Regions from separate parts of the Planctobacterium sp. R6 genome, predicted to be linked through region 2. Evidence: riboswitches for the same ligand, from Rfam matches in the RefSeq annotation. Region 2 holds a riboswitch; the other holds the start of a gene.
The links. A riboswitch is a leader RNA that binds a small molecule or an ion and turns the genes downstream of it on or off. The one in region 2 is predicted to bind thiamine pyrophosphate.

Region 1: linked by a shared signal. The riboswitch ahead of thiC (phosphomethylpyrimidine synthase ThiC) and the one ahead of AC0J20_RS21065 (TonB-dependent receptor) in region 2 are both predicted to bind thiamine pyrophosphate.

The regions. Positions count from the first base shown of each region.
Region 1 is NZ_JBVTQY010000003.1:165,499-172,835, forward strand. Features, by position in the region: gene AC0J20_RS03620 (FAD-dependent oxidoreductase) at 1-714, opposite strand, end outside; gene thiC (phosphomethylpyrimidine synthase ThiC) at 718-2,637, opposite strand; TPP riboswitch at 2,748-2,883, opposite strand; gene AC0J20_RS03630 (DMT family transporter) at 2,964-3,866, opposite strand; gene AC0J20_RS03635 (methylated-DNA--[protein]-cysteine S-methyltransferase) at 3,879-4,382, opposite strand; gene AC0J20_RS03640 (Ada metal-binding domain-containing protein) at 4,382-5,758, opposite strand; gene AC0J20_RS03645 (serine hydrolase domain-containing protein) at 5,986-7,137, shown strand; gene AC0J20_RS03650 (Lrp/AsnC family transcriptional regulator) at 7,142-7,337, opposite strand, start outside.
Region 2 is NZ_JBVTQY010000052.1:12,052-19,388, reverse strand. Features, by position in the region: gene pnuC (nicotinamide riboside transporter PnuC) at 1-82, opposite strand, end outside; gene pnuC (nicotinamide riboside transporter PnuC) at 140-730, opposite strand; gene AC0J20_RS21070 (YkoF family thiamine/hydroxymethylpyrimidine-binding protein) at 730-978, opposite strand; gene AC0J20_RS21065 (TonB-dependent receptor) at 988-3,075, opposite strand; TPP riboswitch at 3,137-3,295, opposite strand; gene AC0J20_RS21060 (hypothetical protein) at 3,645-4,295, shown strand; gene AC0J20_RS21055 (hypothetical protein) at 4,463-7,337, shown strand, end outside.

The sequences.
Region 1 (7,337 bases), on a different contig from region 2:
CTCGCCACGCACACCTCGCAAATTTCGTTGCACCTGTGGTGACTCGCCCTGATGCGCCACGGCCACTGCCGGCCTTAAGGCCAGTGTTTTGCGCGCCCCCAGACCACGACAATCCAGCACCGCATCAAAGGCCTGACCGGCCAGACGCCCCCTGGTCCATTCCGAAGCCCACTGCTGAGCGGACAAGTTATCCATCGCCGTTTGCCAATACAGTGTGACCCCGGCTTGCTGGCAGGCCTGCAAACTGGCGCGATAAAAGCTGCGATTGTCTAACTGTCCCTCTCCCGACAACCACAAGGCGCGTCGGAAATGCCCCGGCAGGTCAGGTTCCAGCTGCGCAATTTCCGGCCGATTCAGCCAGGGGTTGGCCTGGTCCTGATACCGGGATGTACGCTGCTGAAACTCCGCCAACAGCGCATCATCAGCATGATGGGACACCACCAGCGTACCAGACTGTTGCAGCCACACCGGTTTGGGCAGATTGGCCAGCAACATCGGCCAGAGCGCCATCGACTCCCTTCCCAGGGATAACAATTGCGGCTCGGCACAATGCACCGCTTCAGCCAGTGGTGCCAACATGGCCGCCGCTACCGCACCTGCCCCTTGCGGCATGTCCGGATCATCAGCACTGAACACGGTTAGATTGGCCCGCCCCATGAGTTGCAGGGCGCACAAACGCCCCAACAAGCCAAACCCTAATATTGCAATCTGCATGGTTTATTTCACCGGGTGATAAAGCTCACTGCCTGAGGATTTAAATTCCGCGGATTTTTGTTGCATTTCAGCCTCAATATCCAGCATCTGGATCTCTATCACTTCATCACCCAATCCGGCGGCATAATCGCGTACATCCTGCGAGATCTTCATGGAACAGAATTTAGGGCCACACATAGAGCAAAAGTGCGCTACCTTGCCAGACTCCTGCGGCAAGGTCTGATCGTGGTATTCCCGTGCCCGTTCCGGATCTAAACTGAGATTAAATTGATCGTGCCAGCGAAACTCAAAACGCGCTTTAGACAAGGCATCATCGCGAACCTGCGCTCCGGGGTGGCCTTTCGCCAGATCGGCGGCATGAGCAGCAATCTTGTAGGTGATCAGCCCTTCTTTTACATCCTGTTTATCGGGTAAGCCCAGATGCTCCTTGGGTGTCACGTAACACAGCATAGCAGTGCCATACCAACCAATTTGTGCTGCACCGATAGCAGAGGTGATGTGATCGTAGCCGGGCGCAATATCGGTGGTGAGTGGGCCAAGGGTGTAAAACGGCGCTTCGTGACACAAATTAAGTTGTTCTTCCATGTTGTGCTTAATCAATTGCATGGGTACATGCCCCGGCCCTTCCACAATCGTCTGCACATCGTATTGCCAGGCAATTTTAGTCAGTTCACCTAACGTGGATAATTCCCCCATTTGGGCTGCATCATTGGCATCGGCAATGGAGCCAGGACGCAAGCCGTCCCCCAGGGAAAAGCTGACGTCGTACTGCTGCATGATCTGACAAATGTCTTCAAAATGGGTGTAGAGAAAGTTTTCTTTGTGATGGGCCAGGCACCATTTCGCCATAATAGAGCCACCACGGGATACTATGCCGGTCACCCGTTTTGCCGTTAAGGGCACGTATCTGAGCAAAACACCGGCGTGAATAGTAAAATAATCAACCCCTTGCTCGGCCTGCTCAATCAGGGTATCCCGATAGATTTCCCAGGTGAGATCCTCAGCAACACCATTCACTTTTTCCAGTGCCTGATACAGGGGAACTGTGCCAATAGGCACCGGGCTGTTGCGAATAATCCACTCGCGGGTTTCGTGAATATAACGACCGGTGGACAAATCCATCACGGTATCTGCCCCCCAACGGGTTGACCACACCAGTTTTTCCACTTCTTCTTCGATAGAAGAGGTCACTGAGGAATTTCCAATATTGGCGTTCACCTTTACCAGAAAGTTCCGGCCAATGATCATCGGCTCGCTTTCCGGGTGATTGATATTACAGGGCAGTACGGCCCGCCCGCGGGCGATTTCCTGTCGCACAAACTCCGGGGTGATCTGTTCGGGAATACTGGCACCAAAAGACTCGCCTTTTTGCTGAGCGGCACGTATCTCATCGGCCAGTTTGGCTCTGCCCATGTTTTCCCGAATCGCTACGTATTCCATTTCCGGGGTAATGATGCCCTTTCTGGCATAGTGCATCTGAGTGACATTCGCCCCGGTTCTGGCTCTGCGAATAGCGGGTAAATGCTCGAAACGAATGTGATCCAGCCCTTCATCCGCCAGCCTTTGCTGAGAGAATCCGGCGCTGGGTGCAGGTAAAGTTTCGCAGTCCTGACGCTGGGCAATCCAGCCTTCCCTGAGCCTTGGCAAGCCGAGGCGCACATCAATTTCGACATCAGGTTCACCGTAGGCACCGGAAGTATCGTAAACCCGCACTGGTGCATTCGACTCATATTGTGGATTTTCTTCGCTGCCGCCAATCAGGCTGTCGGCCAGATGAATTTCCCGCATACCCACGCGCACATCAGGTTGGGTACCGGTTACATAAACCTTTTTGGAATTGGGATAATCATAGCCGCGTAGTTGTTGAATAAACTCTTCGGCTTCAGCGCGGCGCTGACGCGCATTTTTTGTATTGGTTGTCATGATAAGACCTCTTTGTGTTAAATCGGTCTTGTCAGAAATAAGAAGAAGCTGGACAGGAAGCCGCCACAAACGCCCTGGATAGTGCCCGAACTGGATTATTCCTGGGTTTTGAAGCTTGCTTTCTTGTTTCCTACGCAAGTATTAACTTGGTCAGGTTCACGGATCCCGCAACTGCGATCTCAGCCAGAATAATTCAACGGTGGGTATCACCCACCACCGAAGAATCTGGCACTCCGACAAGAAGTATCAATTTCCCTTTTAAATTACTGTAGCGCCAGGCGCTGTGTCAATATGGATTTTCAGAAGTTTTGGTTACACACGGATTATTATTTAGTTTCCGGCTTAGCAAACCAGAATTTCGACGGCAGCTTAAACACACCGGTGGTAAGTGCCACACCCAATAAAATTGTCGCTGCACCCAGTAAGATGCTCTGGGTAACCTGCTCATCGAGGAACCACCAGCCCCAGATAAAGGCAAACAGTGGCACCAGATAGGTTACCGATAAGGCCTTGCTGACACCTTCGCGGGATAAAATGCGAAAATACAGAATATAGGCCACACCGGTACAGGCAATGCCCAGGCAAATCACATCCCGCCAGGCACTGACCGACGGCATCGCCTCTGGCCAGGTGATAATGCCTGGAACAATCAACAGCAAAGCGGCATAAACCTGACTGCCGGTAGCCACCGCCAGCGGCTTCATGCCCGCGGCATAGAGCTTGGAATAGCAGGCGGCAAAGCCATAACAGGTAGAAGCAAACAGGGCCCCCATAATGGGCAGCAGCAACATCGCGTCATCGGAAATCTTCTCTGACATCAGGATGAAGACCCCGGTGAAGCCCACCACCAAACCAAATATGGTGGCAGGCGCTATTTTGTCTTTTAACCACAGCCAGGCCACCAGCGCGCCAAACATGGGCGCGGTGGAATTCAGGGTGGCGGTCAGCCCGGCTTCCAGCGACAAGGTGGCCCAGGCGAACAAGGTAAAAGGCATGGCGGTATTGGTTAATCCCAGCACCACCAGGTGTCGCCAGTGAGTGCGAATTTGCTGCATTTCCTGACGGCGAATAAAGGCCATCAGCACCAGTAAAAACACCGCCGCAATCGACGCCCGAAACAGGATTAAAGAAAAGGCACCAAACTCCGGCGAAGCGGTGCGCATAAACAAAAATGACGCGCCCCACAGCGCACCGAGGATCAAAAGTTCCAGATAAGATTTAGCCTGCATATCACTGTCCTTTTACTCATCCCAGAAAGAGGTTTGCTTTGCGCTATTTTGCCCTGATTCTAGTTGCAGCAACCATGCTTTTCTGGACAATCCCCCTGCATAACCGGTCAATTTGCCGTTTTTACCGATAACCCGGTGACAGGGCACCACAATACTCAGCGGATTTTTACCATTGGCAGCCCCGACAGCCCGCACCGCTTTGTGATCCCCCAGGGTTTGTGCGATATCCAGATAACTGCAGGTTTCGCCATAAGGCACGGTTAACAGCGCCTGCCAAACCTTGATCTGAAATTCAGTGCCTTTGGGCGCCAGTGGCAGCTCAAAATCGGTGCGTTTACCGGCAAAATACTGCTCAAGCTGTTGTTTTGCTTCTGTTAATAAGGAATCAGACGATGCACCATGCACGGGTTCATCCACAAACAGTATATGTTGCAAATGCCCCTGACTGGCGGCAATTTCCAGCCAGCCCAAAGGCGTTTTCAGATAGTCAAAAATGCGAGTCCTGGCATTGTTCATCAGGCTTTGTCCCATAACTGGAAAGTGAGATAACTGCGCCAGGGAGCAGCGGCATCGGTATTCAGAGAATACTGCTTAATCTGATTTTTTATCACCAGATCGGTGCCCAACCAGATATCCGGCTCAGACAGTCCGCGCATTTTGGCGTAGGCGATGGTCCAGGGTCCAATCCCTTTAATATTCAACCATTCATCGGGCGAAGTATGTTCGCCTTGCTCATACACAAACTGCGCCAGCGACTTGAGTGCATTTTTTCGGGCCTGTGGCATCCTGAAAAATTCCAGGTCACTGTTGGCAACCGCCTCCGGCGTAGGGAATAGGCGACTAACCCTAACGTCATCTGAATCCGCATCAACGGTAATAGCTTCGCCCAATACTTCGGTGAGCTGCGCCACTTTATTCACTGCCGCTTTAACTGACACTTGTTGACCCAATACCGCCCGGCATCCTGCTTCAAATAGGGACCAGACTCCCGGAATACGTATACCCACAGTTAATTGCTGCTCAGCTAAACCGGTATTGAGTAGTGCCTGCTGCACCAGGCTGTGATCCGCTTCCAGGTCCAGAATGCGCTTAATATTTTGCAAAATACCCCGCAACTCACCGTAACTGGCCATATTCAGGGTAACCCGAAAACGAAACCGCTCAGGTTCTATCTCGGCTTTAAAAAAGCCCTTCTGACCTTGCCAGTTGAAGCTTCGGGCATAGCTGGTTTCGGTAACCTCTTCCATACCGGGCACGGCCCGCACTTGCCAAAAATCCCGTACCTGACGCCAGCAATACTCCGGCGTGTAAGCGAGATACAGTTGCAATTGCCCACCAGACTCAGCTTGCTTCAGGCGAATTTGCGAAGGAGTCAGTTGCATGGCCTGTTTCATATTCTGTTGCAATCGTCTGGCTGACTGAAAGCCCGCCGTGGCGGCTACCTGCTCAACGGTTAAGTTGGTTTCGTGCAGCAACTTTTTAGCGAACAGCAATTGTTCGGTCAGCTGGAATTGTTTCGGTGATACCCCTAAATGCTGGCGAAACAGCTTGCGCAGATAGCCATCGGAGATGCCCAGCCTGTGCGCTATATGTTGTAAATCGGATTCCGGGTTTTCCCGAAGCAGGCGCATTGCACGTGCCACGGTGGTTTCAACGCCCATCCAGGCAAAGGAGCTGGGGGCACTGTCGGGTCGACAACGCAAACAGGGCCGGTAGCCCTGATGCAACGCCTGCGCCGCATGGGGGTAGTATTCGACATTTTCTTCTTTGGGCAGATTGGCCGGACAAATATTGCGACAAAAAATACCGGTGGTTTTCACAGCCACAAAAAATCGACCGTCAAAGCGTCGATCACGACTCATTCTGGCTTGTTGCCATTGCTGTGAATTCATTATTTGGCTCCGGGTTTGAGCAAGGAATTAACGCCAGTTTACGTTATTTTTTGTAGCGGATGCGATGAAACCGGAACTGAATGTTGCGTTAATTTCTGACTATCAGACTAATTGTTGAGCGGTGTGGCATTGCAAGCACAGCCCTTAATCGCGATAATAGCGCGGTTGTACGCTGCCAACAGGTTCAGGTGTGCAATCATAAGTTGTTATTTTTACCGGAGTTTTGGTTGATTTTTTTGCGTCTGTCTATTGTTGCCCTGCTGTCTGCTATGTGCTTTTCTGCATTAGCCGATGAACATTTTATTGATGAATTTTGGCAGGACACCCGTTCCAAAATTCGCGGCCAAAAGATCCCCGGGTTTAGCATGGTATTTATCGAAAAGGACCATGCACCGCGTTATTTCAATACCGGATTAACCGAAAAGGGCGGTCAGCCAGTTAACGAACAAACCCTGTTTCGACTGGCGTCGGTATCAAAAACATTCACCGGAGGGCTGACAGCAAAACTGGTGCACAAAGGGCAACTGAACTGGCAACAACCGTTGCAGGAGCTGGCCCCTGATTTTTCCTTTAGCGATAACAATCGCACCATTACTCTGGAGCACCTGCTCAGTCAAAGTAGTGGCTTAATGCGCAATGCCTACGACAATCTGATTGAAGCCGAATATCCCTTGCCCAAGATTATCGATCAGCTCAAAGATCTGGACCCCTTGTGTCAGCCTGGCAAATGTTACACCTATCAGAATGCCCTGTTTGGCGTACTGGAATACCACTTTCAGCAACAAAATACCTCTTACGGCCGGGTGCTGGAGCAGGAGCTGCTGACACCGCTGAACATGTATCACACCAGTGTTGGTCGTGAGCCGCTGATGCAGGCCGCCGACTGGGCTAAGCCCCATGTACTTACCCGTGCCAGAAACTGGACCAAAACCCGACTCAACGAATCCTATTATCGGGTTTCCCCGGCGGCAGGGATTAATACTAACAGTCACGATATGGGCATCTGGTTACAGGCCATGTTGGGGGAATATCCGGATGTTATCGAGCCGGAAATCATTACCGAGATCACCCAACCTCACATCCGGACCTCCCGCGAATTAAGACGCCGCGCATGGCGAAACTTACTGGACAATGCTCACTACGGCCTGGGCTGGCGAGTTTATGAAATCGACGGTCTGCAGGTGGCTTATCACAGTGGCTGGGTTAAGGGCTATCGCGCCGAAGTCTCGTTTAGCAGCGAGCTGGGTATTGGAGTTGCCATGCTGATGAACGCCGAGGCCAACCTGATGAACGAATTAGGTGCCGATTTCTGGTCCGGTTATCTTGCCCAACAAACGCACAAGGTCGGCAACAACCTGCAATTATCTGCCGGACGTTAACGTCTCACTCTAACCAGTTGAGTTTTTCCAAAGGATAACCCAGATACCACTTAGATCGCTCTAAAATGGTTCTGATACGCATTTCCCTGATACCTAGTTTTGGATTTCCGGCCACGTCATCACAAACTTTGTTCAACGCCTGCATATTGGGAAAGCAACTGAACATCATGTAGTGAAATTCTCCTTCTACTCTCAAACAA
Region 2 (7,337 bases):
TGGCACTGAGCAACACATAGGTCAGAAAACAGCATATTGCCAATAATTCGGTGACAGGATGTGTGGCAATTTCAATCAGCATCAGAGTGTTCTTGTTGTTATCAAGGTAAGTGGCTTTTTCTCAGAATCCCTTTCCCCTTTAATTAACGGCCCTGTCTTCTAACCGCCAGTGTAGATAACCTTTTACGGAAAACACAACATAAATTAAAAATAATAGCGTGGTTAAGAACAGCTCCTGCTGAAAACACAACCAGGCAGTAAAGCTATTTATGAAAAACCAGTACAACCAATTTTCCAGTATTTTCTGGGTCAGCATATAGGTGACAAAAGCACTGTATACCGCTATGGCCACATCCAGGAACAGGATGGCTTCGGAACTGAGAAACTGTACTATCTGAAATAACAATACCGACACCCAGAACAAGCCTAACATGACTTCAATATTGCGGGTTAGGCCCCACCGTTGAACCTGATTAGGCTCGGTTTGATCCATCTTCCGCCAGGTCAACCAACCATAGACAGCCATTAGCAAGTACCAGGCATTGAGTACTGACTGAAAAAACAAACTGGTTTCCCAAAAAATCCAGGTGTAAAGCGCCGTGCTGGCCAACGCAAATGGCCAGCACCAGAGCTGTTGTCTGGCAGCAAAATGCACATATAACAACGAGCACAGCACCGCCACAACTTCCGCAAAAGACTGCGCTATTAGCTGTTGCCAAAGCAGCTCCATCACAATTCGAGATCACTGTTTAAAAATTTACAGACAAACACCGCCTTATTGGTTTCCTGAAAGGTGTGCAGTATTTCGGATTTCAACACGGCCATAACCGCATCAAATTCCCCTGTCATTTGTGTGCTCATGGCATTGGTTTTAACCATCACCTGTTGTGCCTGAGCCAGCCGCTCTACCGTGGCTTTGATGATTTCCAGATAACCATCGGCCAATGGGTACAAACTGACTTCCACTGAAATATTCATAACGCCTCCTTAAAAACGATAATCGACTGTGACGCCCAACTGACGCCCGTTGCCAAACTGCAGATAGGGTTCCGGGGTTTCGTAAAAGTCACGCGGATCATTACTGAAACCACCAAACCCTCTGACAAATACCTCTTTGTTGAAAATGTTTTTACCCCAAATGGACAAAGTCCAGTCTTGCCAGTCTCGGTTCAGATTGAAGTGCCACAGGGTATAATCACCGGATTCAACATCATGTCCATCTGAAAATCGGTAGCTGGCCTTTCCATCGGCTTCAACGGTGAAGCGCCAGGCATCGGCAAAATCCAGGTTAAATCCTATATTAAACATATAGCTGGGAGACTGAGCCTGATCTTGCTCTACAATCAACTCTCCTTTTGCATTGCTATATCCTTCAAAACTGGCGTCCAGCAACCCAATATTGGAGAAAATCTCAAAGTTATCCGTCAGGCGATAGTAGCTTTCCAGTTCAAGACCGAAGTTTTTGCCAATATCAGCATTCTTAATAATATCGACAAAACTCACGGCCCCGGTGTCATCATTGGGCATCACCAGAAAATCACTGACCTGGGTGTTTTTTCGATCCATGTAGAAAATCGAAAATCCGACATAGGCAGTGTCTTCAAAATACTGTTTAGCCCCGATCTCATAATTCCAGGTGTATTCACCTTCAAAATAAATGTTCTCGGGAGAAACGCGCGGATCAGCATTAAAGCCACCTAGTTTATAGCCGCGATTAACGCTCACATAGGATAACAAGTCTGATGACATTTGATAATCCAGCACCAATCGACCACCCACAAAGGTGTCGTCTTCGGTGTCTGCGAAATCACGGTTATCACTGTATTTCAGGCTGGCTTCTTCCAGTCTAAGGCCCAGAGTCAGGGTTACCTTATCGCTAAGCTGAGGGTAAATTTCACCATATACCGCCTTATTTTTCAGGGCATAATCACTGTTAAAGTCAGCATCGTAGGTATATTCTCTTAGCAGGGTTTCATCGGTGGACTTGAAATAGACACCCACCACCCAGTCGGCCTCAATACCCCCCATATTTAATGCCTCTGCAGACATTAGCCTCAGATCCAGGCTGTCGGTATCTCTTTCCCGGAAATAATAGTCAGTGGAGGAGTATTCCCAGGGATGAAAACCCACATACGTCCAGTCTTCATCATAGCCATAGTCCATATCTGAATCGCTACTGCCCAGAGTGGCTTCCAGGGTAACCGCATCCATCTGCCATCGTAGCTTAGTGCTCAATGCCAGTGTTTCCTGTCGGTCAAAACCTGGTTCATCCGAAATCGTGGTGCGTATATTGTCCAGCGAAAACGCATCATATCCATTATCTACATCGTAATAGTGCAACGCAAAATCGACCGTTATGTCGTCGGTGGGCAAATAGCGTACTTTCAGGCGTGAGGAAAATTCATCGATATTGTCGGTGTCGTCTCTGTCCAGATAATCGTTACGCACGTAACCATCGCTGACATACTGTTGCACCGCCGTACGGAACTGCCATTGCTCATTAATCGCGTTTCCATAAGCCGCAGCGAGGTTGTAGCTGTCTTTTTGCGCAACACTGACACTGGCTTTACCACTTTCAACCCCGTCAGGATCTACGGTTTTCAGTTTAACTACCCCCGCCATTGAGGATGAGCCAAACGCTGTACCTTGTGGTCCTTTCAGCACTTCGACTTGCTCCACGTCAAATAAGGTAGCAATGGCCATCGTGCCTGAGAAGTCCAGATCATCCACAAAAAAGCCAACAGAAGGATTGTAAGGTTCAGTAAATTGACTGCGTTCACCGATACCACGGATTTGCACGTAACGCGCTCTTCCGGCACCACTGTTAAAATTAACATTCGGTGCACTGTCCAGCATTTCACTTAAAAACTGGGCCTGGCGCTGTTCAATGTCTTTTGCGGATAAAATACTGGCACTGGCAGGCAGTTCATTTTCAGTTAAACCGCGAAAGTCAGAGGTAATAACAATATGTTCAATAGATTTAGATAAGAGGTCAGCGTCCTGTGCCCAGGCTGAAGGCCCTGTCGATGCGGCAACGGCTAAACTGACTAATGACGTTTTAAAAAATGTATTCACGGTAGGATCTCTTCCTGTTAAAACATGAAAAGATCCGGCATTTCGGCTATATGATGAGAAACAATATATGTTGTACCATCCCTACGCCGGTATTATCCGGATCAGGTCTGGGGTTTTGACAATATACCAGGTCCGGTGAATATTTGTTCGCTCAGCACAAATACCCACGGGAACTGGTATACAATCAATCTCAGCGCTTTTTGCACCCCCTGGCTGCACAAAAATGATCAGAATTTGTACTCTGCATCATGATTTGCAGGCGCATGTTAACACTGAATCAGTGGGATACCAGCCATTTTTTTATGAAGCTGATTTATGATGCTGACATCGTGGGCAATTTTCATACCCATTTTAACTAAAATCTCCTTATTTATTGAATTTTGCAGTCTTTTTTTGCTAAAAGATGAACTGTTAACCTAAAAATGGACTTTACAGCGTCGATACATAACTGAGCTATTAGGCGAAAAAGTCAGAAAATGCTGTTTTCGCCCAAGAGCTACACACCTCTCCGTGTACCTTATACATGTGAACAGGGAGAGTTCAAATCTGATGAAATCGAGGAAATATAGATGAAAATGTTGAGTACAAAAACAGCAATATCATGCATGGTGTTAGCTTCTTTGGTAGGAAGTGTGAATGCTCAGGAAACAGCAAACTCTACTGCTTCAGTAACCATTCAAAACTCATTTACTTTAGCAGAATCGCAAGCGCTTAGCTTCGGTACTATTACGGTACAGGGTGAACAGGATACTGATGCAACATTAGATGGTACCGTTCAGGCACAGGTGACTGTTTTTGCAAACGGCAGTACACCGACTTCAGGCTCTACGGGTACTACTGATACTGACGCCGGTGATAGAGATGCTTCAGCAACTATCATCACAGCGGGTCAGCCTGCTATCTTTGATATCTCTGGTGCAGCGGCCTTTACAACATTAACCATCTCTGTTCCAGCCGATGATTCAGTGACACTTTCAGCGCCTTCAGCACCACCTACAAACGGTACTTTCACCATTACTGGCGCGGATCTGTACGATAATGCAAATGGTACTGACATTGCTGTAGCTTCAGATGCTGGCTCCATAACCACCGATGCCAGCGGTGCAGCTCAGTTTGCATTTGGTGCAGTGCTAAACACTGAAGATGCAACGGGTGCCAATACCACTTCGTATATCGATGAAACGTATACCGGAAGTTATTCTATTACGGTTTCATACTAAGTGATTCGGGTGCGAGACCAGTTCTCGCACCGTATCCAGCCCGAATTCACTTGTGACCGACCAGAGCACGATTATGTAGAACAAGTATCGTACAGCTAAGGTCAACACGCTCCAATTATTAAAAATATAATTATCAATTAATTAGCGAGTCATTGAGTCACCTATTAATGCGCACCCTGATAATGTTCGGCTTAACATTTTGCATCACCAATGCAATTGCTTCAGAGCAGAAGCAAGAGTCCGGCTTCTATCAATCACAAAAATTCCGCACCCTGGTAAACAATATTCAGACTAAATATGACGCCATGGTTACTGTGCAGTTGAGGGATGACACAACCGGCAATGAACGGTTTGTCGAGGGAGAAGAACTCTTTGTCACGACGCAAATTGGTGATTACCTGTTTGGGGAAATGTTCGCTAAAAAGAATACTTCCAATGTCAGGTTTGCACTGAGCAGTTTTGTTGAAATATTAGACTTCCCGATTGAAATTCAGAACAAGCCTTTCAAAGCTGAAGGATGGTATGTCGCTGAAAACAATCACTTTGCCCTGTCCCGGGCGGACCAAGACGAGTTATGGGTCACCATCAATGAAGAAACGTACCTGGTTCCTGATGACGCCTACGAGTTAACCGAAGACGAAATTTACATTGACGCCGACACCCTTTCAGTGTGGTTTGAAATCAAGATGAGTTTTGATTTTATTGACCTGATGGTGGTTTTAGCGCCGAAACAACCCCTTCCCATTCAGCGCCGCCTGGAACGACAGAATCGCAATCTCAACAGGAACCAGCGAAGCCCTTTGCCTGTCTTACCACCCAAAGAAGATACCGGCTATACCGCAATATCGCCGCAAACATTGGATGCCTTAGTCAGTGTCAGTTATAACAACGACCAGCTCTCAACCTTGTACAGTCTGCAAGGTGGCCGTGACCTGGCCTATTTCCATTCTAACTTTTTTCTCTCCGGCACTGACAACGACCCTCTGACGGACGCCCGTTTGGTGTTTTCCAAAGAATCAAATCAAAAAGATCTGTTAGGTCCGTTGAATGCCGCCAGACTGGAAATCGGCGATATCACGGGCACCAGAGTGGGCGGCGCCACAACCGGCGCTCAATCCAGAGGGGTTGCTATCTCAAATGTGGCTTCAAACGCTTTAAATGACATAGATTTTACCAACCTGGTGGGTGACATTGCGCAAGACTGGGACGTTGAACTATATCGCAATGGTATTTTACTTGATCAACGTTTACGGGTGCAGACTGGCCGATACGAATTTAACGATGTGCCTTTGATTTATGGGGTCAATGATTTTGAGCTGGTGTTTTATGGTCCTCAGGGCCAGGTCAGAACGGAACAAACTCAATACATCATCGAAGGCAATCTGCTGGGTAGCAACGAAATTCAGTATGACCTGTCGCTGGAGGATGTCGGAAGTTCTTTTTTAAATGTCGGAAGCAATAAGAGTGACTCTACGATAAACCCCGGATATCGGTTGAGTGGAAAATACAGTTTTGGCCTGTCAGACTCCTTTTCTGCCCGAGTGGGCCACACCAATGTGTTCGGTGGCGACAGCGACTCTAATACTTATTCAGCAGGTGGCAGCCTGACTATCAATAATGATTTTTTACTCGGAAGTGATCTAACCTACAATGATGCAGGCACGGCCAATATCAATGTAAGTGCCCGCACCAATATTTATGATCAGTCTGCCAATCTCAACGTGCAATACAGCGAAACAGGCTTAGAAACTGACAATAAAGTCACCCAGTCAGATGTCCGCTTCACCGTTGCAGGCCCACTTTGGCAAGGCACAAGTCAACAATTGACCCATTCCACGCGCCTGAACTACCGCGACGAATTTGACGGAGATCAGCTTACCTCAATCAGTTCCAATCTGGCTTACAGGTTGCCGGGTTACTCTATCAATACCAACCTTGATTATGCCCAAGTTACGACTGCCGAAGAAAAGATTGATTCATTGCAGGGGGGCATCAGTGCTCAAACGAATTTTGGTGACGTATTTACCCGATTTTTGATCAATTATTCGCTACTGGATGATCCCAAACTGCTTTCTGCAGGCACGCAATTTAGCTGGAATCTGACCGACAATATCAAAAGCCGGTTAAACCTGGACTACGACTTTGACCAATCCATAAGCCGAGTTCGCTGGCAGGCCAGCCTCAATCGGGACAGTTACAGTCTGGCAACGAACCTGGCCTGGGATGATCTCAGTAAATTCTCCATGAGTGTACAAACGCGATTTAGTTTCGGCTACGCCGGTAATGGAACAGGTTACTTTTTATCCAGTAAACAGCTAAGCAGCCGGGGCTCACTGGTGGTCAGGGTTTTCCATGACGAAAATGCCAATGGCATATATGAGGAGGGAGAACCATTACTGGAAGGCGTATCCGTGAATGCCAAACAGATTTACGGTAAAGCCAGCACCAACGAAACCGGCGTTGCGGTGTTAGCCGCACTGTCAACAGCCCGCGCGACCGATATTCAGTTGGATGTATCCACCTTGCCGGACGCCTTCATGATCCCCGCGATCCCGGGTATTTCCATCACCCCAAGACCCGGCTTTGTTGATACTTTTGATTTTCCGGTGGTTTACGGCAGCGACATTGAGGGCATCGTCAGTATTTATGCCGACGACGACGAAGAAAGCGCCGCCTACGCCACCGTCGAGCTTTTAAATAGTGATGGCGATGTTATTAAACAAATAGACGCTGAATACGACGGATACTACTTATTTTCCGAGGTGCACCCGGGCGATTACACTGTGCGGGTATCCCCTACGTATGCTGAAGATAAGAACTTAGTTCAGTCAGAGGTGCAAACCGTGACCCTGGCTCATGAAGGCGACCTTGTCTCGGGTCTCGACTTTGGTTTGGCGCGAAAGCACTATGAGACCGGTTACACCATGAACCTTGGACGGTTTAATTCGCTCACCATGCTCAAGGTTTTCTGGCAACTGAGGAAAAAACGTCTCAAGTCATTCATTCAGGACTTAACCCCCTTTTACTGGCGTGACGATAAAA